Blastococcus colisei: one gene and its partner. Each later gene encodes a partner of the first gene's protein in a complex. Links are inferred from orthologs where the notes say so. Each region holds a gene or a part of one and is shown on either strand. Other genes may lie near its edges.

Evidence for each region.
Region 2: the proteins of mfd (region 1) and uvrA are in contact, whole or in part, in a crystal structure (PDB 4DFC), measured with the Escherichia coli proteins. The link is inferred for Blastococcus colisei from one-to-one orthologs.

What each region holds. Positions count from the first base shown.
Region 1 is NZ_VFQE01000002.1:252,671-268,601, forward strand. Bases 8,039-12,129 are described here. They hold mfd (transcription-repair coupling factor), read right to left. Parts: upstream 11,776-12,129; coding sequence 8,239-11,775; downstream 8,039-8,238. Other genes in these bases: FHU33_RS20740 (SurA N-terminal domain-containing protein), read right to left, coding at 8,039-8,147; FHU33_RS20750 (PKD domain-containing protein), read right to left, coding at 11,925-12,129. Also shown: FHU33_RS20705 (Ppx/GppA phosphatase family protein), read right to left, coding at 1-332; FHU33_RS20710 (DUF501 domain-containing protein), read right to left, coding at 329-835; FHU33_RS20715 (septum formation initiator family protein), read right to left, coding at 909-1,508; eno (phosphopyruvate hydratase), read right to left, coding at 1,534-2,811; FHU33_RS25540 (MOSC domain-containing protein), read right to left, coding at 2,982-3,881; FHU33_RS20730 (HNH endonuclease signature motif containing protein), read right to left, coding at 4,061-6,019; FHU33_RS20735 (nucleoside triphosphate pyrophosphohydrolase), read right to left, coding at 6,176-7,108; more of FHU33_RS20740, read right to left, coding at 7,140-8,038; more of FHU33_RS20750, read right to left, coding at 12,130-15,931. UniProt on the Escherichia coli protein: Couples transcription and DNA repair by recognizing RNA polymerase (RNAP) stalled at DNA lesions. Mediates ATP-dependent release of RNAP and its truncated transcript from the DNA, and recruitment of nucleotide excision repair machinery to the damaged site.
Region 2 is NZ_VFQE01000001.1:1,894,562-1,909,807, reverse strand. What follows is about bases 5,968-9,373. They hold uvrA (excinuclease ABC subunit UvrA), read right to left. Parts: upstream 9,060-9,373; coding sequence 6,168-9,059; downstream 5,968-6,167. Other genes in these bases: FHU33_RS09010 (amidase), read right to left, coding at 9,265-9,373; FHU33_RS09020 (hypothetical protein), read left to right, coding at 5,968-6,137. Outside these bases: RNase adapter RapZ, read right to left, coding at 1-431; excinuclease ABC subunit UvrC, read right to left, coding at 428-2,485; FHU33_RS09035 (hypothetical protein), read right to left, coding at 2,580-2,891; FHU33_RS09030 (alpha/beta fold hydrolase), read right to left, coding at 2,999-3,925; FHU33_RS09025 (reverse transcriptase family protein), read left to right, coding at 4,195-5,616; more of FHU33_RS09020, read left to right, coding at 5,613-5,967; more of FHU33_RS09010, read right to left, coding at 9,374-10,704; FHU33_RS09005 (MBL fold metallo-hydrolase), read left to right, coding at 10,752-11,438; FHU33_RS09000 (M28 family peptidase), read right to left, coding at 11,503-13,107; FHU33_RS08995 (hypothetical protein), read right to left, coding at 13,691-13,972; FHU33_RS08990 (SDR family NAD(P)-dependent oxidoreductase), read right to left, coding at 14,057-14,821; FHU33_RS08985 (acetamidase/formamidase family protein), read right to left, coding at 14,842-15,246. UniProt on the Escherichia coli protein: The UvrABC repair system catalyzes the recognition and processing of DNA lesions. UvrA is an ATPase and a DNA-binding protein. A damage recognition complex composed of 2 UvrA and 2 UvrB subunits scans DNA for abnormalities.

The DNA of each region.
Region 1 (15,931 bases):
TGGCCGGTGATCACGTCCGCCGGGCGGCCGAGCGTCACCGTCACCATCTGCTCGAAATCCGCCCGGTTGGCGGCGTCCCGGCTCGCGCTCGTGGCCGCCATCCGGACCACCGTGGCACCCAGCTCGCGGGCAGTGGTGGCGTACCCGAGGAGGGCCAGGCGCGTCCGCTCGATCGCCTCCGGTGCGAGGCGGCCGGTCGCGTCCACGCCCTGGCCCAGCCGGACGACCTCCATGTGACGGGCCAGGTCCGTGTGCGCGCCCTGTTCCGGCACGTCGGCGACGAGCAGCCGGATGGAGTTGGTGCCGCAGTCGATGGCGGCCACCCGCGTCACGGAGCCTCCTCGGCGGCGGGCTGGGCGCACGGTCCCGCGGCCCACCACTCCCCCATCTCCTCGACCGCCCGGTCACCGATCGGGTTGACGCCCGGGCCGGCGGCGAGGGCGTGGCCGGCCAGCGCGTGCAGACACTTCACGCGGTCGGGCATCCCACCGGCGGTCATCTGCGTCGGCAGCACGTCCCGCGCGTCACGGGTGGCGAGGTAGGCATCGTGCGCACGCTGGTAGCCGGCGGCCAGCTCGGGATCGGTGGCCAGCTCGTCCTGCCACTCGCGCATCCGGCCGGCCGACTCCAGCCGGCTGGCCGCGGCCGTCGCCCGCGGGCACGTCAGGTAGTAGAGCGTCGGGAACGGCGTGCCGTCCTCGAGCCGGGGCGAGGTCTCGACGACGTCGGGCTGACCGCACGGGCAGCGGTGCGCCACCGCAACCAGGGCGCGCGGCGGGCGACCGAGCTGGCGGGCGATGATCTCCCGCTCGGCATCGGTCACGGTTCGGCTCACTCCGCCTCCTCGCTGGCGCTCGTCGACGTCGTTCCCAGGGCTGCCGTGTCCATCCGTGAGCTCGCGAGCTCGCTCACTCGGAAGGCTCCGCGTCGGCGTCGGCGTCGGCCAGCGACTGCATCAGGTTCTCGTACCAGGGCAGTTCCTCGTCCGGGCCGGCCGACGCCAGCGTGCCGGCGTCGCCCTCCACGGCCTCGCCGTCCACGACGACGACCAGCCGGTCGCCCGGCAGGACGTAGGTGAGCCGCTCCCGGGCCTGCCGCTCGGCGTAGACGGGGTCGGACTGCCGCTCGAGCTGCTCGCGGAGCTCCACCGCCCGCTGATCCAGCTCCCGCCCCTCGGCGGCGAGCTGCTCGAGCTCGGCCTGCCCGGCCAGGTACTGCCGGATCGGGCCGGCCAGCGTCAGCGCGAGCAGGAGCACCAGCCCACCCAGCAGGACGGCCCGGCCGGTGACCAACGGCCGCCGGCGTACCGCCGTCGCGGCCGTCGACCGGACCGACCGGCGCACGGAACGACGAGCACCCGGCCGGCTGGTGGCGCTGCTGCGCAGGCCAGCCGGGACCGGCCGGGTGGAGTGCACCCGGGGCGCCCGGCCGGTGGTGCGGGTGACCCGGCCGCTGCCGCGGTGGCCGTCGCCCGGCGATCCGCCCCGCCGGCCTCGAACGTTGCTCATCCGCCTGTGCCCATCGGCGAGCGGCTCAGCCGGCCAGGCGCGGGAAGGCCGCGGCGCCGGCGTAACGGGCGGCGTCGTCGAGCTCCTCCTCGATGCGCAGCAGCTGGTTGTACTTGGCGACGCGCTCGCTGCGGGCCGGGGCGCCGGTCTTGATCTGCCCGCAGTCGGTGGCGACGGCGAGGTCGGCGATCGTGGTGTCCTCGGTCTCGCCGGAGCGGTGGCTCATCATCGAGCGGTAGCCGCTGCGGTGGGCCAGGTTGACCGCGTCGAGGGTCTCGGTCAGCGTGCCGATCTGGTTCACCTTCACCAGCAGCGCGTTGGCCGCCCCCCGGGCGATGCCGTCGGCGAGCCGGGTCGGGTTGGTGACGAACAGGTCGTCGCCCACGATCTGCACCCGGTCGCCCAGGGCATCGGTCAGCGCAACCCAGCCGTCCCAGTCCTCCTCCGAGAGCGGGTCCTCGATGGAGACGACCGGATAGGCGTCGACCAGCTCGCGGTAGTAGTCGACCAGGTACTCCGCCGAGCGGGACTGGCCCTCGAAGTCGTACCCGCCGTCGGTGTGGAACTCGGTCGCGGCCACGTCCAGGGCGAACGCGATGTCCGAGCCGAGGGTGTAGCCGGCCTTCTCGACGGCGTCGGCGATGAGGTCCAGCGCGTCACGGTTGCTCGGGAGGTCGGGGGCGAAGCCGCCCTCGTCGCCGAGGCCGGTGGAGAGCCCGCGGCCCTTCAGCACCCCCTTGAGCGCGTGGTAGGTCTCGGTGCCCATGGCCAGCGCCTCGGCGAAGGTGGCGGCGCCGATCGGGGCGATCATGAACTCCTGCACGTCGACGTTGCTGTCGGCGTGGGCGCCACCGTTGAGGATGTTCATCATCGGCACCGGCAGCAGGTGAGCCGAGGGACCACCGACGTAGCGGAAGAGCGGCAGACCGGTGGAGTCCGCGGCGGCCCGCGCGACCGCCAGGCTCACGCCGAGGATCGCGTTCGCGCCCAGGCGCGACTTGTCCGGCGTGCCGTCGAGGTCGATCAACCGCTGGTCGACCAGCCGCTGCTCCGTCGCCTCGTAGCCGACCAGCTCGGGGCCGATGACGTCGAGGACGCCGTCCACAGCCTGGGTGACACCCTTGCCGCCGTAGCGCTCGCCGCCGTCGCGCAGCTCGACCGCCTCGAAGGCGCCCGTGGAGGCGCCGCTGGGCACGGCGGCCCGGGCGATGGTCCCGTCGTCCAGGGCGACCTCGACCTCAACGGTGGGGTTTCCGCGCGAGTCCAGGATCTCCCGCGCGCCTACGGCATCGATGCTCGGCACAGGGGCAGCCTAACCAGGCTGCTCCGTCCCGCTCGTCAGCCGCGCGTCACTGGCGTCTCTATACGGCCCGCCGGGCGGGTCGGAACCGGAGCCCTCGCCCGCGCGGCTCCACGGGCGCGACCATCGGCATGCCCCTGAAGGCTGCTCCAGGGACACCTGCCGCGCGAAGGTCAGACGAGGGAGATCGGCTCTCCGAGACGGATCTCCCCATCGGAGAGGACGTCGACGCGCAGCCCGCCGCGGTGGATCAGCGGCCGCAGGATCCCGGGCCCGCTGAGCCGGTCCAGGTGGACGCAGGGCTCACATAGCCGGCGACCTTCGCATAACGCGGTGCCGAGGGAAAAGGTGCGTCCGACGAGGGCGTTGACGTCGATGCCCCGGGTGAGCACGTTGCGCCGGGTACCGGCGAAGCTCAGCGGCTGCCCAGCCGCGGCCATCTCGTCGAGAACCTCGGCGGCGATCAGGGTCAGGTCGTACCCGGGGCGGTGTCCGGCACGAGGACTGAACGTGCCGGCACGCGCGGCGTAGCGGTCGCCCTCGAGTCCGCGTCCGGCGCGCGCCTGCCCGATCTCCAGTAGCTGCATCGGCGCCTCGGCCGCGGGCGCGACGGCGATGCCTTCGACGGTGCCGTGCAGGTCGGGCACAGCCGGGGTCTGCCGGAGTACCGGGTCGAGGGAGGCCACCGCGTAGGCCTCGGTGATGCGGAGTTCGACAGTCGCCCGGCCCACCAGTGCCGGGGCCTGAGGGCTCAGGACGACGCCCGGCGGCGTGCCGAAGGCCAGCACGGCCACGCCAGGGGCGTCGGGTCTGGATCTGACGGCAGGGTCGGCGGCGTCCACGACGGCGATCCACCAGCCAGCCCACTGGAAGCGCACTGCGTCGGCGATCGGCACCAGTCCCGAGCCGCGCTCGGCAAGCCAGGTGCGCCACGCGCCCAGAGCGTGCGCCAGATCGTTGTCGGACAGAGGCACGTCGCCCACGGGAATCTCGGTGACGGATGCCAAACAGGTGGCGAATCCGCGGACCAGCACGGTGGCGTCCGGGCCGCCCGGGAGCTCGACGTCGATCACGGGGCCTCCCAGAGAGCTCGAGCCCCTCGCGCAGGGCACGACGCACGCGGACCTTACGGGCAGCGGGGAAGCCGACGCACGACTGTCCGAATGTGTTCCTAGCTGGGCCGCTACGGGACATCTCGTGGCGGCCATCATCCGCATCTCGTGGCTCGCCGACTGGACCCCCAGTTGTGACGCTAGAAGGGCGGGATGTCGAGGTCGCTGCCGAACCGCGGTGGGCGACTGACCAGCACCTTGCCACTGGGCATGGTGATCGCCAGCCCTCCGTCGTCGACCGCATCGAAGCGCCAGCCCGGCGCCTGATGCTTGAGCCGGTGATGGTGTTCGCAGAGGCAGCAGAGGTTGTGGTACGCGGTTGGGCCCTCGGGCCACTCCCGCCGGTGGTCGAGGTCGCACGTCCGAGTGCGGGCGCGGCACCCCGGGAACCGGCAGCGCCGGTCGCGCAGCCGCACGAAGCGGTCGAGTTCCGCTCCCGGCGTGTACCCGTCGGTTTCCGACGGCGGACCGAGGCACGCACCGCGGCGGATCCCCGCGGCGTCGGTCAGGGCGATCAGGCTGCCCCGCAACTTGTCGACGACGGCGATGTGCGGCCGATGGGCCAGCCCCGTTCCGCCGAGGTCGCGCACACCGATCAGCGCACCCACGTCCAGCAGAGTGCGCAGCTCACCGTCGGTCCAGGTGCCGTCGAGGATCGCCTGCCTCGCCCCGGCCAGCCCTTCCCGGACCGCGGCCTCGTTCCGCGCCCGGGCGAGTGCAAGCCACTCGCTCAGCGTGCGGTCCTTCACGGGCGTGGGCTGGGGCCCGTGACCTGTCCCGCCCCGGGGCGGCTCGGGCTCCGACTCGAGCTCGAGCTCCGGCTCAGGGGCGGCGTCGCGCTCGGGCTCGGGCTCCGGCTCAGGGGCGGGGTCGCGCTCGGACTCGGGCTCCGGCTCAGGGGCGGGGTCGCGCTCGGACTCGGACTCGGACTCGGACTCGGACTCGGACTCGGTGAACGATCCGGTAGTTGCCGGGGAGGCATGGGTCTTCGGCGCCGGGGCGCCGTCGTCGGGCAGATCCCCGACGTCCGGTGCCGGGCGGGGCATCAGGCCGAACGTGTAACCGAGCTCGCGCACCATCTCGGCCGGCACGAGCATCCCCTCGATCTGCCCGGGCTCCGCGCCGCCGAGCATCGTCTCGAGAGTTGCCACGAGGGTGAGCGCGATGGTGACCGGCGGCATGCCGTTCTCCCCGGGTCGCAGGATCAGGTCCTGGACGCAGTCGGCCATGCGCTGCTGCTTGGTCCGCTCGTCGCCGTCGGCCCGGGCATCCTCGGCGTACACCTCCAGCGCCCGGTAGATCGCCGCCGCGGCCGGCAGGGGGAGGTCGAGGGACACCGTGGCGGTGCCGTCCCGGCGGTCGTGCAGCCGCACGCCGCGCTCACGGACGGCCGCCACCAGCTTGCGGGCGGCGGCATCGGCATCCTTGCGCAGCACGATGCGCCGGGCACAGTCGCCCAGCTGAGGGGGCGTCTTGCGGTCGAGCAGCCCCAGCACGTGCCCCTCGATGTCGGCGCGCAGCGCGTCGTCCTCGACCGGCCCGACCACGTTGACCATCTGCCGCGCATGCGCCGGGGTCAGCTCGCCACGGGCCAGCAGGGCGTGCGTGCCGGGCAGCCGCTCGACCAGCACCAGCGACTCCGCCAGCTGCGCTCCGGCAGCCGTCGAGGTGATGCCCAGCGAAGGAGCCACCTCGTCGACCGCCCACTCGCTCACCCCCGACAGCGCAGCTGGACGTGCGGCCCGGGTTGCGGCCGACATGGCCCCCTGCTCCCCCGGCTGCCGGTCGAACAGCTCCGACGGCCGGCATCGGGCGAACTCGGCCAGCGACGTCGCGACCACGGCCGACAGCCGGGCGATCGCCCGGGACGCGGCGACGGCCCGCTCCAGATGATCGATGCCGGCGTCGAGCACGCGCTTCAGTTCGGAGAGATCCGGAGCGCCGACCTGTCCGTCGTCCCCGGCGGGACGCCCAGGGGCCGACGAATGCCCCGGGCGCGCACCACGGTCACCGGGCACCCACTCCCAGGCGACTTCCGGCCCGGGACGGAGCACCTCGACCACGGGCCGCTCAGGGCGGTCCAGCAGAGCCGTTGTCAAGGCACGTTCGAACGACGATGGGAGGGAAGCACCGTCCCGCACGCCGCAGCCCTGCTCGAACATGCGTTCGATGATACCGGTGATGCGGCGCGCCGACCAGTGGAGAGCCCACCTGTGGACGAACGGCCGGCGGGGTGGGGAGCGGCGATGTGCCGGCTACGACGGTCGGTCCACCGAGGAAGCGGCGGCCTCGGCGTCGAGCTCCCCGGCGTACCGGCGCACTGCCTCGCGGAGGGCGTCCTCGACGTCCCATCCGCGCTGCTCGGCGGCCGTGACGACGGCGAGCAGCCGCTCCCCCAGCTCCTCCGGGCTGCCGACGGAAAGCTCGGCGGGCTCCGGCGTGCTCAGCCCGGCCCGGCCTGCGCGCCGCACCAGGGCTGCTCCCCACGCAGCCGCCGGCTGGGACCGGGAGACACCCTCGGTGGGTGAGCGCCGCTGCTTCTCCGCCTGCTTGATCTCCTCCCACCCCGCCTCGACGGCGGCGACGTCCCGGGGGCCGGCGTCCCCGAACACGTGCGGGTGCCGCCGCACCAGCTTGTCCACCAGGTCGCCGGCGACGTCGTCGATGTCGAAGCGGCGGTCGGGCGACGCCTCGGCCGCGACCCTCGCGTGGAAGGCCACCTGCAGGAGGACGTCGCCGAACTCCTCCCGCATGGCCACCGGGTCGTCATCGACGATCGCGTCGTAGGCCTCGTGCGCCTCCTCCAGGAGGTAGCCGCGCAGCGAGGAATGGGTCTGCTCGGCGTCCCACGGGCAGCCACCCGGGGAGCGCAGCCGGTCCATCACCGTGACGACGTCCAGCAGCCGGGCTCCGGGCGGCTCCGGCGCACCCACCACCACGGGGACACCTGGGAAGTCGGCCGCCTCGGCCGGCGCCCCCAGGCAGACGACGTCGTCCGTCCGCGCAGCCGCGGCCGCGACGTCGGGCAGCTCCTCGACCGGGACGTCCGCGGCCCGCAGCATCTGCGCCTCGGCGACCGCTCCGGGCAGCGCGACGACGGGCCGGGGCCCGGTCACCGCCCGCCAGCCGGACGCGCCGAGGAGGGCGGGGAGACGGGGGTTGACGGTGACGAACTGGACGACGGGCACCCGGTCAGTCTCCGGGACCGCCGTGCCGCCCCTACTCCGCGGGGGCGGGGGCGGGGGCGGGGGCGGTGGCGGCCGCGTCCTCGTCGCCGAGGATGTCGACGACTCCGCCGCCGCCGGGGACGAGCCGCCCGTCCTCCAGCACGCCGTAGCGCGGGTTGACCGTGACCTCGAGGTCGTCCCGCACGGCCTCGATCCGCTCGTTGCCCGCCGTCTCGACCGCCTCGCTCTCCAGCTGGGGGCGGACCTCCTCGAACGACGGGTAGACGACGCCTTCGACGAAGGTGACGACGACGCCGCCGGCCTCGGGCACCGGCGTCGCGAAGGCGGTGTTGGGGGCGGCGGCCGCGATCCCCTCGGCCAGGATGGCCGGCAGCTGGTCGGGAGCACGGGACTCCAGCGCGGGGATCGTGGCCGCCCCGGCGTACTGCGCGGCGAGCGCCGGGTACGCCGCCGGATCGGCGGTGAGCTGTGCGACGACGGCCTGCGCCGTGGCGTCGTCGGGCACGGTGATGTAGCCGAACGAGACCTCGCCCAGGCTCTCCCGCACCTCCTGGTACCGCGCCCGGAGTGCCTGGTCGCTCAGCTCGTCGGCCTCTCCTTCGGCCTCGGCGATCTCCCGCCGCACCAGCTGCTGGCGGACGTTCTCGACGACGTCCACGCGACCGATCCCCTGCTGGGCGAGCTGGCCGAAGACCTCGTCGGGATCGTCACCCCCGAGCAGCTCGTCGATGCGGGCGCGCACCTCCTCGTTGCCGACCCGCACGTCGTAGCGCTCGGCCGCCTCGGCGTAGACCTCCTCCTGCACCAGGAGGCCCAGCACGCGACGGGTGAAGTCGTCCCGCTGGCCCTCGGCGTAGGCGGCGACCCCGGGATCGGCCAGCCGGTCCTCGACGGCCGACTGCAGCTCGCTCACCGAGATCTCCTCGTCACCCACGTAGGCGGCGACGCTCGGCGAGGTCCGGCAGGCAGTGAGGCCCGACACCGCGACGGCAAGGAGGAACCCGGACACGACCACCCGGGGAACTCGACGCTTCAGCACGCCCGCAGGTTGCCACACCGGATGTGACGGTCGCCGCACACCGGCCGAGGCGTGCGGCAGAAATGGCCATATCTGCCGCTACGGGCCGGCATCAGGCAGCTACCGGCTGCTCTATGACGGCCTTCAGCACCGAGTGCAGGTTCTCCAGCAGCGCGACGTCGCGCAGCGGGGTCCGGCGGTCGGGGCCCACCGGCACCTTGAGCGAGATGGTCTCGACGGCGGCCTTGTACGAGGCGCCGTCGGCCAGCCGGGCCAGGCGCATCTGCTGCGACTCCCGGAGCGGGACGGGCGAGATCCGGATGGCCCGCCCCTGCAGCGACACCTCGCTGATGCCCAGCGCGCGCATCGCCGTCCGGAAGCGGGCGACCGCGAGCAGGTTGAGCACCGGGGCCGGCGGAGCGCCGTAGCGGTCGGTGAGCTCGTCGAGCACGGCCTGCGCCTGCTCGTCGGTCTGCACCGACGCCACCTTGCGGTAGGCCTCCATGCGCAGCCGCTCACCCGGCACGTAGTCGTGCGGCAGGTGCGCGTCGACCGGCAGGTCGACCCGGACCTCCAGCGGCTCGACCGGCGCGGACTCGCCGGTGACCTGGGCGCGGTAGTCGGCCACCGCCTCGCCGACCAGCCGCACGTAGAGGTCGAACCCGACGCCGGCGATGTGCCCGGACTGCTCGCCGCCGAGCAGGTTGCCCGAGCCGCGGATCTCCAGGTCCTTCATGGCCACAGCCATGCCGGCGCCGAGGTCGGTGTTGTGCGCGATCGTCGTCAGCCGGTCCACCGACGTCTCGGTGAGCGGCCGGGTGGGGTCGTAGGTGAAGTAGGCGTAGGCCCGCTCGCGGCCACGGCCCACGCGGCCCCGGATCTGGTGCAGCTGGGAGAGGCCGAAGGTGTCGGCGCGGTCGACGATCAGGGTGTTGGCGTTCGGGATGTCCAGGCCGGACTCGACGATCGTCGTCGCGACCAGGACGTCGTACTCCTTCTCCCAGAAGCCGACCATGATCCGCTCGAGCTCGTGCTCCTTCATCTGCCCGTGCCCGACGGCCACGCGGGCCTCGGGCACCAGGTTGCGGATCTTCGCGGCCGCCTTGTCGATCGACTGCACGCGGTTGTGGATGACGAACACCTGGCCGTCGCGCAGCAGCTCGCGGCGGATCGCCGCCGCCATCTGCTTGTCCTCCCACGCGCCGACGTAGGTGAGCACCGGGTGCCGCTCCTCGGGCGGGGTGAGGATCGTCGACATCTCGCGGATGCCGGTCAGCGACATCTCGAGCGTGCGCGGGATGGGCGTCGCCGACATCGACAGCACGTCGACCGCCGTCCGCACGCTCTTCAGGTACTCCTTGTGCTCGACGCCGAAGCGCTGCTCCTCGTCGACGATCACCAGGCCGAGGTCCTTGAAGCGGGTGGTCGGCTGGAGCAGCCGGTGGGTGCCGACGAGGACGTCGATCTCGCCGGCGGCCAGCTTGCGGATGATCTCGTCGCTCTCGGCCTTCGACTGGAACCGGGAGAGGACGGCGACGGTCACCGGGAACTGGGCGAACCGCTCGGCGAAGGTCTTGACGTGCTGGTTGGCCAGCAGCGTCGTCGGCACGAGGACGGCGACCTGCTTGCCGTCCTGCACCGCCTTGAACGCCGCCCGGACGGCGATCTCGGTCTTCCCGTAGCCGACGTCGCCGCAGATGATCCGGTCCATCGGGACCGGCTGCATCATGTCGGCCTTGACCTCGTCGATGGCGCCGAGCTGGTCGGGTGTCTCCTGGAAGGGGAAGGCGTCCTCGAGCTCGCGCTGCCAGACGGTGTCCGGCCCGAAGGCGTGGCCCTTCGTGGCCATCCGCGCGGAGTAGAGCCGGATCAGCTCCGCGGCGATCTGCTTGACCGCCTTGCGGGCGGAGTTCTTCGTCTTCTGCCAGTCGGCGCCGCCCAGCTTGGACAGCGCCGGCGCCTCGCCCCCGACGTAGCGGGTGAGCTGGTCGAGGGAGTCGGTGGGCACGAACAGCCGGTCCGGCGGCTGGTTCCGCCGCGACGGCGCGTACTCGACGATCAGGTAGTCACGCTGCCCGCCGTTGACGGTGCGGCTGATCATCTCGATGTAGCGGCCGATGCCGTGCTGCTCGTGGACGACGAGGTCGCCGGGCTGCAGCTGGGCGAGGTCGACGGCGTTGCGCCGGCGGGCCGGCATCTTGGTCGCGTCGCGCATCGACGTGCCGCGCTGGCCGGTGAGGTCGTGCTCGGTGAGCAGCGCCAGGCCCACGCCGGGGAAGGCGAACCCGGACTCCAGGTTGCCCTGGGTGACGTAGGTCAGGCCGGCGTCGGGTGCACCCGCGATGTCCGGCACCAGCCGGACGCCGAGGTCGGCCTCGGTGAACTGGTCCGCGGCGCGCTGGGCCGGACCGGGTCCCGCGAAGGTGACGACGACCCGCCGGCCCTCGCGGGACCAGGTGCGCACCTGTTCCGTTGCGCGTCCGACGTCGCCGGAGAACCGCTCGACCGTCGTGGCATCGAGGGTGACGTGCCCGTCGTCGTCCTCCGAGGCCAGGGTGAAGGCGCCCGTCGTCCACCACGGCAGGCCGCGGATCCGGGCCGCCGTCTCGATCTCGGCCAGATCACGGAAGGACGACGCCCCCAGGTCGATCGGGGCCTGGCCGGCCTCCGCGGCCGTCGACCAGGAGGCGGCGAGGAACTCCTCGGCGGTGCGCACCAGGTCGGCGGCGCGGGTGCGCACCCGCTCGGGGTCGCAGACCAGGACGTGCGTGTCGCGCGCCACGAGATCGGTGAGCAGCTGCATCTCACCAGCGACCAGGGCGGGGATCAGCGACTCCATTCCCTCCACCGCGATCCCCTCGGCCAGCTTGCCGAGGATCTCGGTCAGCTCCGGGTGCTGATGAGCCAGGGCTGTGGCGCGCTCGCGCACCTCGGGCGAGAGCAGCAGCTCCCGGCACGGCGGGGCCCAGAGCCGTTCGGGGCGCTCGTCGAGGGAGCGCTGGTCGGCGGCGGAGAAGTAGCGCAGCTCGTCGACCTCGTCGCCCCAGAACTCGACGCGCACCGGGTGCGGCTCGGTCGGCGGGAAGACGTCGAGCAGACCACCGCGGAGGGCGAACTCACCACGTTTCTCGACCAGCTCCACGCGGGTGTACGCGGCGTCGACCAGCGCACGCGCGACGTCGTCGAGGTCAGCGGAGTCGCCGGGCTTCAGCTCCACGGGGACGAGGTCCCCCAGGCCCGGGGCGAGCGGCTGCAGCACGCTGCGCACCGGGGCGACGAGCACGTCGATGGTGCCGTTCTCGCCCGGGTGCGTGAGGTCGCGCAGCACGGCCAGCCGGCGGCCGACGGTGTCCGCACGCGGGCTCAGCCGCTCGTGCGGCAGGGTCTCCCACGCGGGGAAGGTCTCGATCCGCCGTCCTGGGACGAAGCAGCGCAGGACGTCGGCGACCTGGTCTGCGTCCCGCTCCCCCGCCGTCACCACGAGGACGGGCACGCCGGCGCCCGGCTGCTGCGCCGCCAGGGCCGCGGCGACCAGGGGCTGGACCGGCGGCGCCGCGGTGACGGCCAGCGAGGTGCGGCCGGCCGAGGCGGCGACGCGCGCCATCCCAGGATCGGTGAGGACGACGTCGAGCACGCCGCGCAAGGTCACGAGGGTTTCACTCCTGGAGGTTTGGGCGGCCGCGCACACCGCCGACCGCGGCGGGGGCCGGAGGACCAGATTAGTCCCGCATCGCCGGCCTCGCTGACGCACTGCGGGCCCCCGACCGGTGGTCGGAGGCCCGCAGCGAGCGCGCCGGGTCAGCCGGCCGCAGCGAGGACCACCGTGAGCGTGGTGGCCCGGGAACTGGCCGTGGCCACCGTCGCGGTCAACCCACCCACCTGCCCCGCCGGCACCGGAGCGCCGCTGTCGGCCACCAGCGTGGCCACATCCCCGTTGCCCGCACCGGCGATGTTGCTGCGCTCGGCCAGCTCCGCCGGCGGCACCCACAGCCGCTCGTGCGGCGCCTTGTCCGACCACACCGACAACACCCACGACCCCGCCGCGGCATCGGCGGTCGGCGTGGTGTGCGCCGTCAGACCCCGCCCGCCACCGGCACCGGTCACCGACGCCACCGGACCCTCCGCCGACGTCCCCGAATAGGCCATCAACTGCAACGTCAACGCCGAGGACGAACTCCCCCCGACATCCACCGTCACCGTCGACCCCGCATCCTCGGCCGTCGCCACCCGCGCGAACACCTGCGTGGTCATCTGACCGCCGTCGGTCACCGACCCGGCCAGCTCCCAACCCACCGGCACCGTCCCGGTCAGGCCCGAGTTCACCGACAACACCAGCACCAGGCCATCACCGGCCTGCACCGCGTCAGGCACATCCACCGAGATCGCCCGCACCGGCCGCGCCGCCGTCCCCGCCGACCCCCGCAACCCGATCCCGGCACCCACCGTCGGCGCCGCGGCCACCGTCACCGTCGCCGTCTGCCTGCTCACCTGCCCGGCCGAGTCGGTCACCGCCAGCGCCACCTCATAGTCACCGGCCGCGGCGAAGGTGTGCTCCACCACCGCACCAGAGCCGGACACCCCGTCCCCGAACTCCCACGCGAACGAAGCCACCGCCCCCTCCCCATCGGTCGACCCCGACCCGTCGAACTCACACGTCAGCTCCGCACACGACGACGAGATCACCGCCTCCGGCACCGCATCCACCGGCGGAATCTCCTCATCAGGGGTCCCCCCGTCACCGGGCTCCGCACCCGGAGGCGACCCGGCGGGTGCCAGGACGACGGTGAGCGTGGTGGCCCGGGAACTGGCCGTGGCCACCGTCGCGGTCAACCCACCCACCTGCCCCGCCGGCACCGGCGCGCCGCTGTCGGCCACCAGCGTGGCCACGTCACCGTTGCCGACCCCGGCGATGTTGCTGCGCTCGGTCAGCTCCGCCGGCGGCACCAACTCCCGCTCGTGCGGCGCCTTGTCCGACCACACCGACAACACCCACGACCCGGCCACGGCATCGGCCAACGGCGTGGTGTGCGCCGTGAGACCCCGGCCCCCTCCGGCGCCGGTCACCGAGGTCACCGGCCCCTCCGCCGACGTCCCCGAGTACGCCAGCAGCTGCAACGTCACCGCTGACGACACCGGCAGATCCACCGTGACCGTCGACCCGGCGTCACCGGCGGAGGCCACGCGGGAGAACACCTGGGTGGTCATCTGACCACCGTCCGACGCCGAGCCCGCCGGCTCCCAGCCTGCCGGCGTCGTACCGGTCACCCCGGAGTTCACCGACAGCACCAGCACCAGACCGTCCCCGGCCCGCACCGCCTGCGGCACGTCCACCGAGATCGCCCGCACCGGCCGCGCCGCCGAGCCCGCCGACCCGCGCAGGCCGATCCCGGCACCGGCCGCCGGCGGCGCCGCCACCGTCACCGTCGCCGACTCCGTGGTCGCCTGCCCGGCCGCGTCGGTGACGGTCAGCGCCACCTCGTACTCTCCCGCCGCGGCGAATGTGTGGCTGGTCTGCGGCTGCGTGGCGGTCGTCCCGTCCCCGAAGTCCCACGCGAACGAGGCCACCGGGCCCTCCGCATCGGTCGACCCCGACCCGTCGAACTCACACGTCAGCTCCGCACACGTCGAGGAGATCACCGCCTCCGGCGCCGCGTCCGCCGGCGGGGTGCCGTCCCCGGGCGCGAGGACGACGGTCATGGCCGTCGACCGGCTGCTCGAGGTGGGCACCGTCGCGGTCAGCCCGCCGACCTGACCGGCCGGCACCGGGGCGCCGCCGTCGGCGACCAGCGTGGCCACGTCACCGTTGCCCGCTCCCGCCAGGCTGCTGCGCACCTCCACCGCGCCAGGGGCGGTGAACTCCCGCGCCGCCGCCTGCTTGTCCGACCACATCGACAGGACGACCGACCCGGTCTCCGCCTGCGTCACCGGGGTGGTGTGCGACGTGCCACTGCCGCCGATCGCGCCGGTCACCGAGGCGATCGGCCCGCTCGTCGAGGTGCCCGAGTACGCCAGCAGCTGCAGCCCCAGCGCGGAGGACACCTCGCCAGGAACGTCCACGGTCACCGTCGATCCGGCGTCACCGGCGGAGGCCACCCGCGAGAAGAGCTGGGTGGTCATGCTGCCGCCGTCGGTCTGCGTCCCCGCGAGCTCCCACCCCGCCGGCACCATGCCGGTGAGACCCGAGTTGACCGACAGCACCAGCACCAGCCCGTCCCCGGCCCGCACCGACGCCGGCACCTCGACCGAGACCTGCGTCGCCGGACGCGCGGTCGCCGCCGCCGAGGCCCGGAACCCGATGCCGGCCTCCTCCTGCACCGTCACGGTCAGCTGCTGCGTCGTGGAGGTGCTCGCCCCGTCGTCGTCGGTGACGGTCAGGGTCACCGCGTACGCACCAGGAGCACCGAAGGCGTGCTGCACCGCGGCCCCCGCGGCGGTGGCACCGTCGCCGAAGTCCCAGCGGTACGAGGCCGCCGTCCCGTCGACGTCCGCGGACGCGGCACCGTCCAGGGCGCAGGTCAGGCCGAGGCAGTCCGCGACGAAGGCGGCCACCGGCGGCTGGTTGGCCGGCGGGGCGAGGACCAGTCCCCGCGAGCGCCAGTCCCGCCCGTCCCGCGAGGGCCCGCTGACGATCGGCGCCGTGCCATCCCAGGTACCGCCGGCGAACCCGAATCGGCGCAGGTCCCCGCCAACCGTGGCGACGTACAGATCGTCGCGCGACAGGAACATGCCCGCGGCACCCAGGAAGCCGGGGCCGGCCGCGACGAACTGATCCTGGGAGACGATCCCGCTCTCGGGCGAGAAGTAGCGGTAGTACAGGTAGGTGGAGTCGCTGAGCGAGTAGTACAGCCGTCCGTCGCGGTAGGCCATCCCGGTCACCCGCGCCAGCTGCTCGTAGAAGGTCGGCACCACACCGCGATAGAACTCGGTGGCCCCGTGCCGCGTGTAGGTGACGGTGCTCCAGTACGGATCGTTGTACGGGTCGATGCGCTCCGCCGGCCCGAGGTCGCGGCCGTCGAAACTGCGGCGGTGCAGCGCGTAGCTGCCGTCCCCACCCGGATAGCCGTAGAACAGGACGTCGTCCACGAGCACGGCCCCGCGGGCCCGGCTCCACACCGTGCCGCCACTGTCCACCGTGCGGTCGGTGCCGGCGGTCGTCCCGTCGAAGAACCGCGCGCGGATCGTGTCCGTCGCGGAGCCGACGCCCGTCCGGCCCACGAGGAAGACGTCGGCGGGCAGCGACCCCATGGCCTCGGCCGGTGCCGAGGTGCCGCCGGCCAGCGGGAAGTACCCGAGCCGCGGCCGGCTGTGCTCACGGTCGCCGAAGTACTCGGTATCGGAGCCCACGTAGAGCCCGGACGCCGTGGTGAGCAGGGCCTCGGCGCCGTGGCCGCGCGGGTTGCGGCCCGGGTTCCACGACAGCGGCACGCCGGTCCGCGGGTCCAGCGCGGCGATGCCCGGGCGCGGCACCGCGCCAGGACCCGGCGTGTCATGGCCGCTCGGGTTGTTCATCCACCGCTGGTGGCCTCCGACGTAGACCGCGCTGTCGCTGGCGGCGACCGAGAGCAGGGTGTCACCGCCGGTGACGGCGATCCAGCGCGGCTGGATCGCCTGCCCCCGCGCCGCCGGGTCCCAGGCCGCAGCCGTGTCGCACAGCGTGCCGTCGTACTTCGCGCCCGTGGTGACCACCACGAACGAGGAGCCGTCGGGAGTGAAGTCCACGTCGCGGACGTAGAAGTCGAACCAGGAGGACAGGCACTCCGGCGTGTACCTCTCGGTCCGCCAGTCCGGGTCGACCACGGCACTGC
Region 2 (15,246 bases), on another replicon or contig:
CGCCGCACCGACTCGTACCGGCGCACGAGGACCTCGTCCCGGGCGTGCACGTAGATCACCCGCGGGCGGTTGCCCGCGTCGGCCAGCACCCGGATCGACTCCTGTAGGTCGCTGGAGAAGGCACGGCTGCGCACGTCCACGACGGCGGCGAAGCGGCGGATGTCCCCGCGTGCACCCAGCTCGACCATCGGCTGGAGCAGCGCCGGGGGGAGATTGTCGACGACGAACCAGCCGAGGTCCTCCAGGACACGGCCCGCGCTGAGCTTGCCCGCGCCGGAGAGCCCGGTGACGACGACGACCTCGAGCGGCTGGACCTCCGTGGTCGTGGGATCGAGCGCCGGCTCGACGTCGCTCTGCGGTCCCGCCGGACCGCCGGGAACGTCCGGCGGCGGGGCGGAACCGTCCAGGCCGCTGGCGGACCCTGAGGTCACGACGCCACCCGGCCGACCTCGGCGGTCTCCCCGGCCCCGTCGCGCAGCGCGCCGCGCTCGGCCGGGCCCTGAGGTGCCGTCGCCGACTCGGTCACTCCCGGCGCCGCGGTCGCGTCCTCCCCGGGGACCGCGGTCGCGTCCTCCCCGGGGACCGCGATGGCGGCCTGCACCGCCTCGGCCGTCCGCCGCCCGATGCCGGGCACCGCCGTCAGCTCCTCGACGGTGGCGGCCCGCAGCCGCTTGAGTGAACCGAACTGCTTCATCAGCGCCTTCCGCCGCGACTCCCCGAGGCCGGGGACGTCGTCCAACATCGACACCAGCATGCTGCTGGACCGCTTCTGCCGGTGGTACGTGATCGCGAACCTATGCGCCTCGTCCCGCACCCGCTGGAGGAGGTAGAGCGCCTCCGAGGTGCGGGGCAGGATGACCGGATCGCTGTCGCCGGGCAGCCACACCTCCTCCATGCGCTTGGCCAGGCCGCACACGGCGACGTCGACGATGCCGAGTTCCGTCAGTGACCGGCTGGCGGCGGCCACCTGGGGTGCGCCGCCGTCGACCACCAGCAGGTTCGGTGGGTAGGCGAACCGGCGCGGCCGGCCCTCCTCGGCGGCGATCCCCTGCTCGTCCCGGCGATCAGCCTCGTCCTTGAGGTGGCGGGCGAACCGCCGGCGGACGACCTCGGCCATCGCGGCCGTGTCGTCGGTGCCCTGGGCGACGGAGAACCGCCGGTAGTCGGACTTCTTGGCCAGGCCGTCCTCGAAGACCACCATGCTGGCCACCACGTTGGTGCCCTGGACGTGGGAGATGTCGATGCACTCGATGCGCAGCGGCGCGTCGGGCAGCTCGAGGGCCTCCTGCAGCTCCGAGAGCGCCAGCGAGCGGGCGGTGAGGTCGCTGGCCCGCTTCACCCGGTGCCGGGCGAACGCCTCCTTGGCGTTGCGCTCGACGGTCTCCAGCAGGCTGCGCTTGTCGCCGCGCTGCGGCACGCGCAGCGAGACCTTGCCGCCCCGGAGCTCCTCCAGCAGCTCGACGTAGACGTCGGCATCGTCCGGCAGCTCCGGCACGAGCACCTCGCGCGGGACGGCCTCGCCGGCCTCCCCCACGCCGGTCTGCTCGTCGACGCCGCCGTAGACCTGGAGCAGGAACTGCTCGACGAGCTCGCCGGTGGTGACCGCCTCGACCTTGTCGACGATCCAGCCGCGCTGCCCGCGCACCCGGCCGCCGCGGACGTGGAAGACCTGGACGGCGGCCTCCAGCTCGTCCTGGGCGAAGGCGACGACGTCGGCGTCCGTGCCGTCGCCGAGGACCACGGCCTGCTTCTCCAGCGCCCGCTTCAGCGCACCGAGGTCGTCGCGCAGCCGCGCGGCCTTCTCGTACTCCATCGCCTCGGCCGCAGCGGCCATCTCGCGCTCGAGGCGCCTGATCATCGACTCGGTCTTCCCGGCCATGAAGTCGCAGAAGTCGTCGACGATCTCGCGGTGCTCGTCGGCGCTGACCCGGCCCACGCATGGGGCGGCGCACTTGCCGATGTAGCCGAGCAGGCAGGGGCGGCCGATCTGGCCGGCCCGCTTGAAGACGCCGTTGGAGCAGGTGCGCGCCGGGAAGACGCGGGTCAGGGTGTCGAGCGTCTCGCGGATCGCCCAGGCGTGGGCGTAGGGCCCGAAGTAGCGCACGCCCTTGCGCTTGGGGCCGCGCATGACCTGGAGCCGGGGATACTCCTCGTTCAGCGTCACGGCCAGCGACGGATAGCTCTTGTCGTCCCGGTAGCGGACGTTGAACCGGGGGTCGAACTCCTTGATCCAGTTGTACTCGAGCTGGAGGGCCTCCACCTCCGTGCCGACGACGGTCCACTCGACGCTCGACGCGGTGGTCACCATCTGCCGGGTGCGCGGGTGCAGGCCGGCGACGTCGGCGAAGTAGCTGTTCAGCCGCTGACGGAGGCTCTTGGCCTTGCCGACGTAGATGACCCGGCCGTTGGGATCACGGAACCTGTAGACCCCCGGGGACTCCGGGATGCTGCCGACCGCCGGGCGGTACGTGGACGGATCGGGCATGCCTCCACATTAGGTCGCGGCACCGACACGCCGTCGAGCCCCGGACCCGCCCGCCCCTCGCGTCACAGCGCCGGGGCGCGCGACCCGCCGTCGGTCAGGGCGTCGCGGTCGGTACCGGCCGGGAGCGGTACAGCGCACGGCCGACGGAGGCCGCGACGACCGAGCCCGCGCGGTGTGCGAGCCGGGCTCCGCGTCGGATCAGGGCCAGCGCGCAGAGCACACCGACGACGACGGCCGGGACGGCGACCAGCCCGGGCACGGAGTTCCCGATGGCCAGGAGAACGGACACCACGACCGCCGCGAGCAGGACCAGCCCGGACCGCAGACGGGGACCACCCCCGGACACGCCGTAGGGCGCCCCGGTGATCGACATGTCCGGGTCGCAACCGGGTGTGAGTGCGGTCATGCGCTGCCTCCTCGGGGCCACCGGTCGACCACCTGGGGTGACGTCCGTCACAGCGACCATAGGCGGCCGACTCGGCCGGCTCAAGGGCCGGCCCCCGTGCAGGGTGATCAGCCGCCGAGGGCGGGCACCCGCTGCTCCAGCCAGGCCAGGAGGTCGCCGACCACCTCGTCGCGGTTGATCTCGTTGAAGACCTCGTGCCGGGCCTCCGGGTAGACGTGCTGCTCGACGGCGAGCCCGCGCGCCGCGAACAGCTGCGCGAGGGCGGTCACCTGGACGGCGTCGGCCCCACCGACGGGGTCCAGTTCCCCGGACAGCAGCAGGACCGGCAGCCCGGCGGGCAGCGCGGCCACCGCGTCGGGTGTGGCGGCACGCACGGCCAGCGCGAAGACCCCGGCCGCGTAGGCGGCGGTCAGCGGCATCTCGTCCCCGCACAGCGGATCGGCGATGTAGGCGTCCACCTCCGCCGGGTCGCGGGAGAGCCAGTCGTACCGGGTCCGGGCCGGCTCGAACGACGCGTTGAACGCGCCGAGCGCGTCGAGGGCGTGGTCCCCGGCGCCGGCGGCGACCGCCTCCTCCAGCGCGTCGACGCTGGCGGCCAGGTGCGGCGCCACGCCGATGGGGCCCGACAGCACGAGCCCGGCGAGGTCGGCGCCGTTCCGCTCGGCACCGGCCAGGGCGATGACCGAGCCCATCGAATGCCCCAGCAGCACCCGCGGCACCTCCGGGTGGCGGTCGTCCATCACCAGGTGCAGCGCCTCGATGTCGCCCAGGACGGCGTCCACCCCGGGACCACCGAATCGGCCGATGCCGGTGCTCTCCGCCGTCCGGCCGTGCCCGCGCAGGTCCATCGCGTAGACCGCCAGGCCCCGGGCGGTGAGCGCCCCGGCCAGCCGGCTGTAGCGGCCCGAGTGCTCCGAGGCCCCGTGCACGACATGGACGGTCCCCCGCACGTCGCCGTCCGGGAGCCAGCGGCGGTAGTGCACCCGGGATCCGTCCGGTCTCTGGAGCTTCCCGTCCTCGGACCTCGTCGTCATCGCGCGTTCCTCCCAGCCGTCGGTGTCCACTCGGAGTACCGCCAGGAGAGGTCCCGGTCAAGCCGGCTGCCGGCCGCGGTGGGGACCCCCTACGGTGGCCGGGTGCGCGACGGGGCGGGCAGGACGACCGGTGAGGACCGGTTCTCCCGGGGAAACCCCGGGGATCGCACTGTTCCCGAACATCTCGTCAACCGCCAGGCCGTGCGCTCCGCGCACCTGATGGCGCCTCGTTCAGGGGCCGGCTGCCCGTCCCGGCGCGCACTCCCCTCGTGACGGCGCCCTCCGAGCGACGAGCCGCCGGAACCGCAGCGGGCATCGCGACCGCCCTGCTGGCGGGCCGGTGGCGACGGCCGGAGATGGTCCGTCGGACGGCGGTCGCCCTCGGCCGGGACCGGGCTCCGCGATGGGTGGGCACGTTGGTCGGTGAGGTGCTCGATGCCTACCGGGACCCGCCGGTGGACCGGCCGCGGGAGCTCGCCGGATTCGTCCGGACGACTGCGGGCTGGGCGCGCGGGTGGACCGTCGTGCCGCAGCCCCGGATCACCCGCTGGCAGCCGGCTCGGACCGACGTCGTCCACCGCCCGTACGGCGTGGCCGCGTTGCCGGACCTGACGGCGCTGGCCCGCCTGCTCGACGTGGACGCCGGCGAGCTGGCCTGGTTCGCCGACACCCACCGGCTGGAACGCACCGTGGCCGAGCCGCTGCGGCACTACCGGTGGACGACGGACGGCGACCGGCTGCTGGCGGCGCCCAAGTCCCGCCTGAAGGAGATCCAGCGACGGCTCCTGCGGTACGTGATCGGGCCGCTGCGGGTGCACGGGGCGGCGCACGGGTGCGTGCCCGGGCGCTCGGTGCGGACGGCGGTGACCCCGCACACCGGGGCCGCCCAGGTGCTGCAGATGGACCTGGAGTCGTTCTTCGCGAGCATCGCCGCGGAGCGGGTGCACGGACTGCTGCGGTCGGTGGGCGGACTCCCGGAGCCGGTCGCGCTCGCGGTCACCGGCCTGGTGACCACCGTGGTGCCGCGGTCGACCTGGCGGCGGGTCCCCGTGCCGGACGACGTCGACCGGCACCACCGGCTCGGCCGACGGCTGGCGGGCCCGCATCTCCCCCAGGGAGCGCCCACCTCGCCGGCGCTGGCCAACCTCGTGTGCTTCCGGCTGGACCGACGCCTCGGCGGACTGGCGGCCTCGTTCGGGGCTGCCTACACCCGGTACGTGGACGACCTGACCTTCAGTGGCGGTCGGGGGATCGATCAGGGCCCGTTCGAACGGCTGGCCGGTGAGATCGTCGTCGAGGAGGGCTTCCGGCTGAACCGTTCGAAGACCCGGTCGACGTCGTCGGCCGGCCGCCAGTCCGTGCTCGGGACGGTGGTGAACGTCCGTCCCACCCTGCCGCGCACGGAGCGGGATGCGCTGCGGGCGCTGCTGCACAACTGCGCGACGCGCGGCTGGGCCAGCCAGGTCCGGGACCGCGATCCGGCGACCTTCCGCGACCACGTGCTCGGCCGGGTGGCGTGGGCGTCCTCGATCGACCCAGCCTTCGGCGCTCGACTGCGCGCGCGGGCCGCGCTGATCGACTGGTCCAGGCCGGACGAGGGCGCCTGTGGACGGACGCCCGCGGACCGGCCGTCCGATGGCACGCTTCCCCCTCCGGACGACGACGGAGGGGCGCGGTGCGGAGAACGGTGACCGACGGATTCGGTGTCCGCTGGACGGTACGCGCACGGCAGCTGCGCGGGACCGGCACGCCACCGCCGCGACCGGGCCCGGAGGAGGAGTCCCTCCGGCGTCGGCTGACCGCGGCACTGTCCCGGCTACCCGCTCCGGCGGTCGCCGGGGGCACCGGCGACTGGCGTCTGCCTGCCGACACGGCCGACGTCGAGATGCAAGCGACGTTCGCGGAGTTCCGTGACACCCCGATGCGGCAGGGGACCGCCCCGTGGGCCGTCGGTCACGCCGTCCGGCTCGTCGGCGAGGCGATCGCCCACCTCCGGACGCCGCGGTCGGAGACCTGGGAGGTGGAGCTCGTGGCGCGCGGCCGTATCCGGCGATGGGCCCGGTGGCAGATCACCGGGGCGGACGCCGCGGCGCAGGCGTTGGCGACGGTGGCCGCCGGCGTGGGCGCCGGCCGGGTGCCGGAACCGTGGGCCGCGACGCTCGTCGACGTCGTCGACCAACGGCCCCCGTACCGGCCGCAGCCGGTCGCCTGACCTGAGGCCCGGGTCAGACGACCGGACCGATCAGCTCGCCTTCTTGCGCGTCCGCTTCTTCGGGGCCGCAGCCGCCGCGACGGCGTCCGGGTCGAGGATCGTGGCCAGGTAGCGACCGGTGTGGCTCTCGGGGACCCCGGCGAGGAACTCCGGCGGCCCCTCGGCGACCACCGTGCCGCCTCGGAACCCACCCTCGGGGCCCATGTCGATCAGCCAGTCGGCGCTCTTGATGACGTCGAGGTTGTGCTCGATGACGATCACCGAGTTCCCCTTGTCGACCAGGCCCTGCAGGACGAGCAGCAGCTTCCGGATGTCCTCGAAGTGCAGCCCGGTCGTCGGCTCGTCGAGTACGTAGATGCTGCGGCCGTTGGACCGCTTCTGCAGCTCGCTGGCCAGCTTCACGCGCTGCGCCTCACCGCCGGAGAGCGTCGTCGCCGGCTGGCCGAGCCGGACGTAGCCCAGGCCCACCTCGGTGAGTGTGCGCAGGTAGCGGGCGATCGCCGGGATGGCGGCGAAGAAGTCCGCGGCCTCCTCGATCGGCATGTCGAGGACCTCGGCGACCGTCTTGCCCTTGTAGTGCACCTCGAGGGTCTCCCGGTTGAACCGGGCGCCCTTGCACACCTCGCACGGGACGTAGACGTCCGGCAGGAAGTTCATCTCGATCTTCAGCGTGCCGTCGCCGGAGCACGCCTCGCAGCGCCCGCCCTTGACGTTGAACGAGAACCGGCCGGGCAGGTATCCGCGCATCTTCGCCTCGGTCGTGCTGGCGAAGAGCTTGCGGACGTGGTCCCACACACCCGTGTAGGTCGCCGGGTTGGAGCGGGGCGTGCGGCCGATCGGCGACTGGTCGACGTGCACGACCTTGTCGAGGTGCTCCAGGCCGGTGATCGTCCGGTGCCGGCCGGGCACCATGCGCGCCCGGTTCAGCTGGTTGGCCAGGGTCGTGTAGAGGATGTCGTTGACCAGGCTGGACTTGCCGGACCCGGACACGCCGGTGACGGCCACCAGGCAGCCGAGCGGGAACGTGACGTCGACGCCCTTGAGGTTGTGCTCGCGGGCGCCCTTGACCACCAGCTCGCGGCCCGGCGTCGGCTCGCGCCGCTCCCGGGGTATCTCGATGACCATGCGCCCCGAGAGGTACGCCCCCGTCAGCGAGCGCTCGCTCTTCATCAGGTCGTCGAGCTGTCCGCTGACGACGATCTCACCGCCGTGCTCGCCCGCCCCCGGGCCGATGTCGACGATCCAGTCGGCGACCTTGATCGTGTCCTCGTCGTGCTCGACCACGATCAGCGTGTTCCCCATGTCGCGCAGACGGACCAGCGTCTCGATCAGCCGGGTGTTGTCCCGCTGGTGCAGCCCGATCGAGGGCTCGTCCAGGACGTAGAGGACGCCGACCAGGCCGGACCCGATCTGGGTGGCCAGCCGGATCCGCTGCGCCTCGCCACCGGCGAGGGTGGCCGCCGGCCGGTCCAGGGAGAGGTAGTCCAGGCCGACGTCGACCAGGAAGGAGAGCCGGGCCTGGATCTCCCTGAGCACGCGGTCGGCGATGGCCCGCTCGCGCTCGCCCAGCTCGAGGCCGTTCAGCCACTGGGAGGCCTCGCCGATGGACAGGTTGGTGACCTCGGCGATGGACCGGCTGTTGAGCTTGACGGCCAGGATCTCGGGCTTGAGGCGGGTGCCGTGGCAGACGGGGCAGGGCACGTCGCGCATGTAGCCCTCGTACTTGTCCCGCATGTACTCGCTGTCGGTGTGCTCGTGCCGGCGCTCCAGGAACGGCAGCACGCCCTCGAACGCGGCGTAGTAGCTGCGCTCGCGGCCGTACCGGTTCTTGTAGCGCACGTGCACCTGGTCCGGGGACCCGTGCAGGACGGCCTTCTGGACCTTGGCCGGCAGGTCCTCCCACGCCGTGTCCATGGAGAAGCCGAGCATCTGCGACAGGCCGGTCAGCAGCCGGGTGAAGTACTCGTTGCTCATCGAGCCGGCCCACGGGGCGACCGCGCCCGCACCGAGGCTCTTCTCCGGGTCGGGGATGACGAGCTCCGGGTCGACCTCCTTGCGGGTGCCGATGCCGGTGCACTCGGGGCAGGCGCCGAACGGCGAGTTGAACGAGAACGACCGCGGCTCCAGCGCCTCGAACGAGAGCCCGTCGTCGACGCAGGCGAGGTGCTCGGAGAACGTGCGCTCGCGCTGCGGGTCGTCCTCGGCCATGTCGACGAAGTCGAGGACGACGAGACCGCCGGCCAGGCCGAGGGCGGTCTCCACCGAGTCGGTCAGGCGGCGCTTGGCGCTCTCCTTGACCGTGAGGCGGTCGACGATCACCTCGATCGTGTGCTTCTCCTGCTTCTTGAGCTTCGGTGGCTCGGTCAGCGGGTGCACGACGCCGTCGACGCGGACGCGGGAGAAGCCCTGGGTCTGCAGGGAGCTGAACAGGTCGACGTACTCGCCCTTGCGGGCGCGGACGACCGGGGCGAGCACCTGGAACCGGGTGCCCTCCTCCATGCCGAGGACCTGGTCGACGATCTGCTGCGGCGTCTGCCGGGAGATCGGCTTGCCGCAGTTCGGGCAGTGCGGCTGACCGGCGCGCGCGTAGAGGAGGCGCAGGTAGTCGTAGACCTCGGTGATGGTGCCGACGGTCGACCGGGGGTTGCGGTTGGTCGACTTCTGGTCGATGGAGACGGCCGGGGACAGCCCCTCGATGAAGTCGACGTCGGGCTTGTCCATCTGCCCGAGGAACTGTCGCGCGTACGCCGACAGCGACTCGACGTAGCGGCGCTGCCCCTCCGCGAAGATCGTGTCGAAGGCGAGGCTGGACTTGCCCGAGCCGGAGAGTCCCGTGAAGACGATCAGCGCGTCACGGGGCAGGTCGAGGTGGACGTCCTTGAGGTTGTGCTCTCGGGCGCCGCGGACGACGAGCCGGTCCATGTGATCCCTGTCGGTCGCTGTGGCTGGAATGCGGTGGAGCGGACGGCCGTGGTCGCGGCCGAGGGTGGTGCCGGCCGTGGCTGGCGCGACGGCGGTGTCCCCATGGAGCCAAGGCGCTGCGCCCGGTGACTGTTCCCCCGGCTCCGCGCGTCCCCGTGTCACCCGCGTCACGGGCACCCGGTTGCACGGCCCCCGCGTACCGACCTCAGGCAGGTGCCTCGGCCGGTGGCGCGGTGGGGTCGAAGACGGGTGCGTAGCGCCGCCACGGCTGCAGACGTTCCAGCTCTCCGGCCAGCCAGAGTAGTCGCCCCTCGGCGCCCGGGGGGCCGACGAACTGGACCGCCACCGGGAGACCGTCGGGCCGGACGCCGGCCGGCAGCACCGTGGCCGGGAGCCCCGCCAGGTTCCATGCCGCGGTCCACGGCGCCCAGCGGGCGTTCGCCGTGATGTTGGCGAGGAACGAGCGCTCGTGCCACGGCCGCGCCGCGAGCGGAGGGCCCGTCGTCACCGGACTGAGCAGCAGGTCGACATCGTCGAAGTAGCTCACCATGCGCTCCCGGAATCGCGCGGCCGTCTGCGGGCGGATCAGGCCCGCCCGCCGGACGATCCGGCCGATGCGGGCGTGCGTCCGGCTCCGTGGCTCCAGGGCCCGTCGGTCGATGCCGAGGTGTTCCGCGTCGTCCTCGGCACCGACCATCCAGCGCGCCATCGCGCCGGCCGCGGCCCCGGGGGTGATCGGCGGTTCGCGGCGGACCACCGTGTGCCCCCCGGCGGTGAGGAGGGCGACCACTACGTCGACCGCGGCTCGCGTGGCGGCGTCAGCGCGGACGCCGGGGACGGGCGATCGGGTGGAGAGCGCGATGCGCAGCGGACGTCCCGGATCGCCGGGCGATGCCGGCTCCTCCCCCGCCATGACCCCGTGCGCGACCGCCAGGTCGGCCACCGTGGTGGCGAGCGCCCCGTTCACGGCCATGCCCGACCAGCTGTCGGCCCCGATCTCGGCGGGGACCACCCCCGTGCCCGGCTTCAGCGTGACGAGTCCGCAGGCCGCGGCCGGGAGCCGGAGAGACCCCATGCCGTCGTTCCCGTGCGCCAGCGGCACGGAGCCGGACGCCACGGCCGCCGCGCTCCCGCCCGAACTGCCGGCCGGCGACCGGGCGGTGTCCCAGGGGTTCCGGCTCACCGCGCCCGGCCCGTCGGTCGCCGCGTAGAGGCAGAGCTCAGGGGCGCGGGTGATGCCGACGACGATCGCACCGGCCTTGCGCAACCGGGCCACGACCGGGTGGTCGCGGGTCTCCGGTGGCCCCGAGTCGCGCGCCGAGGAGCCGTCGGTGCAGACCTCACCCGCGACGGCGACGTTGTCCTTGACCGCGATCGGGACGCCGGCCAGCGGCATCGCGAAGCGGGTGAGCGCCGTGTCGACGGCATGCGCCTCGGCGAGCGCGGCCTCGCGTCGCACGGCGCGGAAGGCGCCGACGCGGGCGTCGACGGCGTCGATGTGATCGAGATGGGCACGGACGACGTCGACCGCCGTCACCTCGCCGGAGCGCACCAGCGTCGCGATCTCGATGGCCGGCAGCCCGACGGTGCGAGATGCGTTCCCGGCAGCGGGTCGGTCACTGTCGAGAGCTCCGCTAGCGTCCATGCCAGGACCGTAACGGCGGCCGCTGACACTTTCGATCGGAGTTCCGGATGACCACCTCTCCCCCGGCAGGAAACCGCCCCTACACCGGCGACGTCGAGGTGGGCGGCCCCGCCGACGTGCGGAAACTGCCCGGCCTGACCATCAGCAAGCTGGCGGTCAGCGAGATGGCGAACAACGCCTACCTGCTGCGTTGCACGGGCACCGGCGAGGGACTGCTCATCGACGCGGCCGCGGAACCGGAGGCGTTGCTCGGCCTGATCGGGAACGGCGGCGTGCGCACCGTCGTCACGACGCACGGGCACTGGGACCACCACCGCGCACTGCCCGAGGTGGTGGCGGCGACCGGCGCCGTCACCGTCGCCGGCACCGAGGACGCGGCGGATCTCCCCGTGCCCGCGCAGCGGACCGTCGAGCACGGGGACACCGTGGAGGTGGGCGACCAGGTGCTGGAGGTCGTGCACCTGCGCGGCCACACACCCGGCAGCATCGCGCTGGTGTGGCGCGGCCCCGGGGACGCCGGCGTGCACGTGTTCACCGGCGACAGCCTCTTCCCCGGCGGCGTGGGCAACACGCAGCAGGACCCGGCGCGGTTCACCAGCCTGGTCGACGACGTCGAGGAGCGGTTGTTCGGCACGCTCCCGGACGACGCCTGGGTCTACCCCGGGCACGGCAAGGACACGACGATCGGCGCGGAGCGTCCGCACCTCGGGGAGTGGCGCGCCCGCGGCTGGTGACCTCGGACGCGCGACGACGGGGCCGGTCCGCTAGACCGACCCCGCCGCCGTTGTGGTCAGACCGTCAGGCGTCGTCGCCTTCGTGGTCGTGGTCGTGTCCGTGCGCGAGGCCACCGCCGCCCCCGGCGAAGGTGCCCTCCGGACCGGCCGGTGCCGGCAGGTCGAAGGCCCTGCCGGGCACCTTCTCGCCCGGAACGCTGTTCACCGCCTCGGTCGAGTAACCGAAGTGCAGCATGGCGAAGGCGATCAGGTCGCTGTTGACCTCCAGAGCCTCCGGGTCGTAGTTCTCGATGGTGTCGCAGTCCTCGTGGTAGCACGGGTCGAACTGCTCACCGGTCGTGCCGCCCCAGATCTCCCGCTGCTCCTCGGTCTTGCGCACCTCGGCACCGGTGAAGAGCCCGCCGGACGGGATGCCGTTCTCGATGAACGCCTGGTAGTCGCTGCGCCCGGAGAACTCGCTGTCGTCATAGGGCCGGCCGACCTTGGTGTAGTAGGACTCGTAGACGTCCTCGATCGCCTCGGAACCCTCCGGCACGACGACCGTGGCCGGGAAGGTGGACTCGTCGGCGTCGTACACCCCGAGGAAGTAGTTCGGCGAGCCCACCATGTCGTAGTTCATGTACAGGGCGATGCGCTCGAGTTCCGCGGGCGACAGGCCGTTGACGTAGGCGGTCGAGCCGACCAGACCCTCCTCCTCGGCCGCCCACCAGGCGAATCGCAGCGTGTTGGGCGTGTGGGACTTCGCCATCAGCAGGGCCGTCTCCAGCAGTGCGGCCGAACCCGAGCCGTTGTCGTTGATGCCCGGACCGGCGGTCACGCTGTCGAGGTGGGCCCCCGCCATCACGACGTTGTCCGTGTTCTCGCCCGGTAGCTCGGCGATCACGTTGTAGTCGGTGCGTGCCTCCGGCTCGAGCACCTCGATGAGTGCGGTGGAGCCGGCCTGGGCCAGCGCCTGGCCCGCGTCGAAGCTCGTGCCGACGACCGGCCCCGCCGCCTGGTAGGCGCCGAGCGTCGGGTTGACGACGCCGAATCGGTCACCTGGCCCGGCCGCGTCGCCCTGGTTCATGATCACGACCGCCTCGGCCCCGCTGGCCTCGGCGTTCTCGGCCTTGACCTGGAAGCTGCAGGTGCCGCGCTGGACGAGCGCGATGTCGCTGGATCCGCTGAAGTCGAGGCCGGCGAAGTCGCTCGCCTCACAGGCGCTGCTGTTGGCGCGGTCCCCTGTCAGGTTCACGTCCACGGGGATGACCGGACCCTCGACCGTGCCGAAGCCGGAGCCGGTCGCGATCGCATTGGGGTGCTCGGCCTCCGTCGGTGTGAGCTGTGTGAGCTCCGAGGGGTGGAAGAAGGTGATGGGCACCGGGTCGAGCGTGACCTCGTACCCGGCGTCCCTCAGCAGACCGGCGACGTACTCGACGCTCTCGGCGTAGCCCTCGGTGCCGGCGGCCCGCGAGTTCGGGTACACCGGGTCGTTGCTGTTGTCGGCGATCTTCTGGAACGCCTCCATGTGCTCGCGGACGCCCTCGAGCGTCACGCACTGCAGCAGCTTCTCGTAGGTGTTGTTGCTCCGGTTGTCGCAGGCGTTGCCCGGCGCGGCGGTGGCCGCTGTGGCGGGCAGCGCCAAGGCCAGCAGAACTCCGCTGCTGGTCAGGGCGATGGTTCGAGACATCGTCCGTCGTGCGGACGCGGTCCGTCGTTCGCTCACGCTCGGTCCCTTCGATCAGTGATCGGTGACGGGGCCTGCCACCGATGCCGACTCCGTTGTCGGCTTCCTGGACCTCACCGCGTCGATGCGCAGTTGCATAGAGCCAGTTCTCGGACACGCCGTGTCAGGTAGAGCAGCGGTAGGGCTTGCTTTCGCCCTGTTCGCGCCGCAACACGCCGTTGACCTGGCCTTTCGCCTCCACTCAAGTTGGCGACACGCCGGAGGCGCAGAGTTACATTCTGTGTTCACAGCCAGCGTATCGTGATGAATTGAACACTCAACGTGACGTCCGCAGGTCTGGGTGTGGTCATGCGGCAGTCATCGTGACGCCGCGACCGCTTGCGCCGTAGTCCACGGGGAAGCGGGCGTCGTGCTGCCGTCCGGGCGCGAGAAAGCTCAGCAATCGCTCCCCTCCCGCGTGGACGTCGTCCCGCTCGGTGGTTCGGCGACGTCCGCACCCCCGCTCGGGCTGCAGCGGACCGTCAACGGCTCGGCGGGCCGGGAGGCGGGCGGGTCCCCGTTCGCCTCGGCCGGCAGGCCCCCGTCGCTACCCCTCGTCGAACAGCTCGACGACCTCGTCGGCGGTTCCGGGGAGGTACAGCGGGACCACCGACACCATCCACTCGGGACGACGTCCGTCGACGGCGACGGCCAGGTCCCAGGCCGCCCGTGCCGTCAGCGGGCCGAAGCAGCCGTCATCCCCGTCCTCGCCGACGTCGACCTCGACGAGCCACTGGTCGGAGAGGTCGGCCGCGAGCTCGGCGAAGACCGGCTCGGCGTCGTCGTCGGGCTCGGGGGCGTCGGCCTGGACGGGATAGATGAGCGCCATGGCTGCACGCTATGGGCAGGACCGTCCGTGGTGCCTCTTCTGGCGCTCGCCGAATTGCCGGCAGGTGCCGTCCGGACCGTCAGTTCAGAGCTGGATGCCCCGGGTCAGCGCGCCGTCGACGACGAGGTTGGTCCCCGTCGTGAAACTGGAGACCGGGCTGGCCAGGAAGGCGACGGCCCGGGCCATCTCCTCGGGAGTTCCCATCCGGCCGGTCGGGTTCAGCGTCAGCGAGTCGGCGAAGAGCTCCGGATCGCCCTGCTGGATCCCGTTCCAGATGCCGCCCTCGAAGTACGTGTTGCCCGGCGAGACGACGTTCGCCCGGACACCGCGCCCGGCCAGCTGGAACGCCAGCCCCGAGATGTAGCCGACGATCGCCGTCTTCATCGTCCCGTACGGTCCGGAGGCGAAGTCGGCTTCGCGCCCCGTGACGCTGGAGAGAGCGACGATCGCTCCGCGGCCGCTCGCCTCCAGGTGCGGTAGCGCCGCCTTCGATAGCCGCACCGTATGCATGAGGTCGACCTCGAAGGAGAGCCGCCAGTTCTCCTCGGTGTCCGGGACCGCCAGCGCGCTCACGTTGGCGACGACGGCGTCGAGGCCACCCATCCGCCCGGCCGCGGCGTCCACCCAGGCGGTGAGCGCCGGCCCGTCCGCGACGTCGACCTGGACACCGGTGGCCCGCCCCCCGCTCCGCTCGGCGAGGGCCTTCTCCGTCGCGTCGATCTCCGCGCCGTCGCGCGCGCAGAACTCCACGACGGCGCCCTCGTCGACGAACGCCTCGACGATCGCCCGGCCGATGCCGCGGGTGCCGCCGGTGACGAGCACGCGCGAGCCGTTCAGCTGCAGATCCATGACTGGTCTTCTCCCAGAGGTCAGAGCAGGGACGCCGCGCGGCTGCGCAGGTCGTCGTGCAGCCCGCCGAAGGCCGTGGCCGGCGGGAGGAGGGACTTGCGGGCCTTCACCACGGCGCTGTAGTTGGCGTCGACGACGTTGGCGATCGGCACCTCGACGATCTGCGAGAGCAGCTGGTAGGCGTCCATCGCGTGCAGGCCGTACAGCGCCCGGAACCAGTGCACGAGCTCGGTCTGGCCGATCCGCCACGCGTCCTCGAGTGGCCGGCTCGACCCCACGGTCATCCAGTGGGTGTCGTCCTCGAGTCGCGGCCATGCGGGGGCGCCGCCCTTGATCAGTTCGACGATCAGCGTCGTCGTCATGGCGCCCTCGACGGCCGTGCCGCAGGCCTCGCCCTCGCCCTGCCGGTAGTGCCCGTCCCCGAT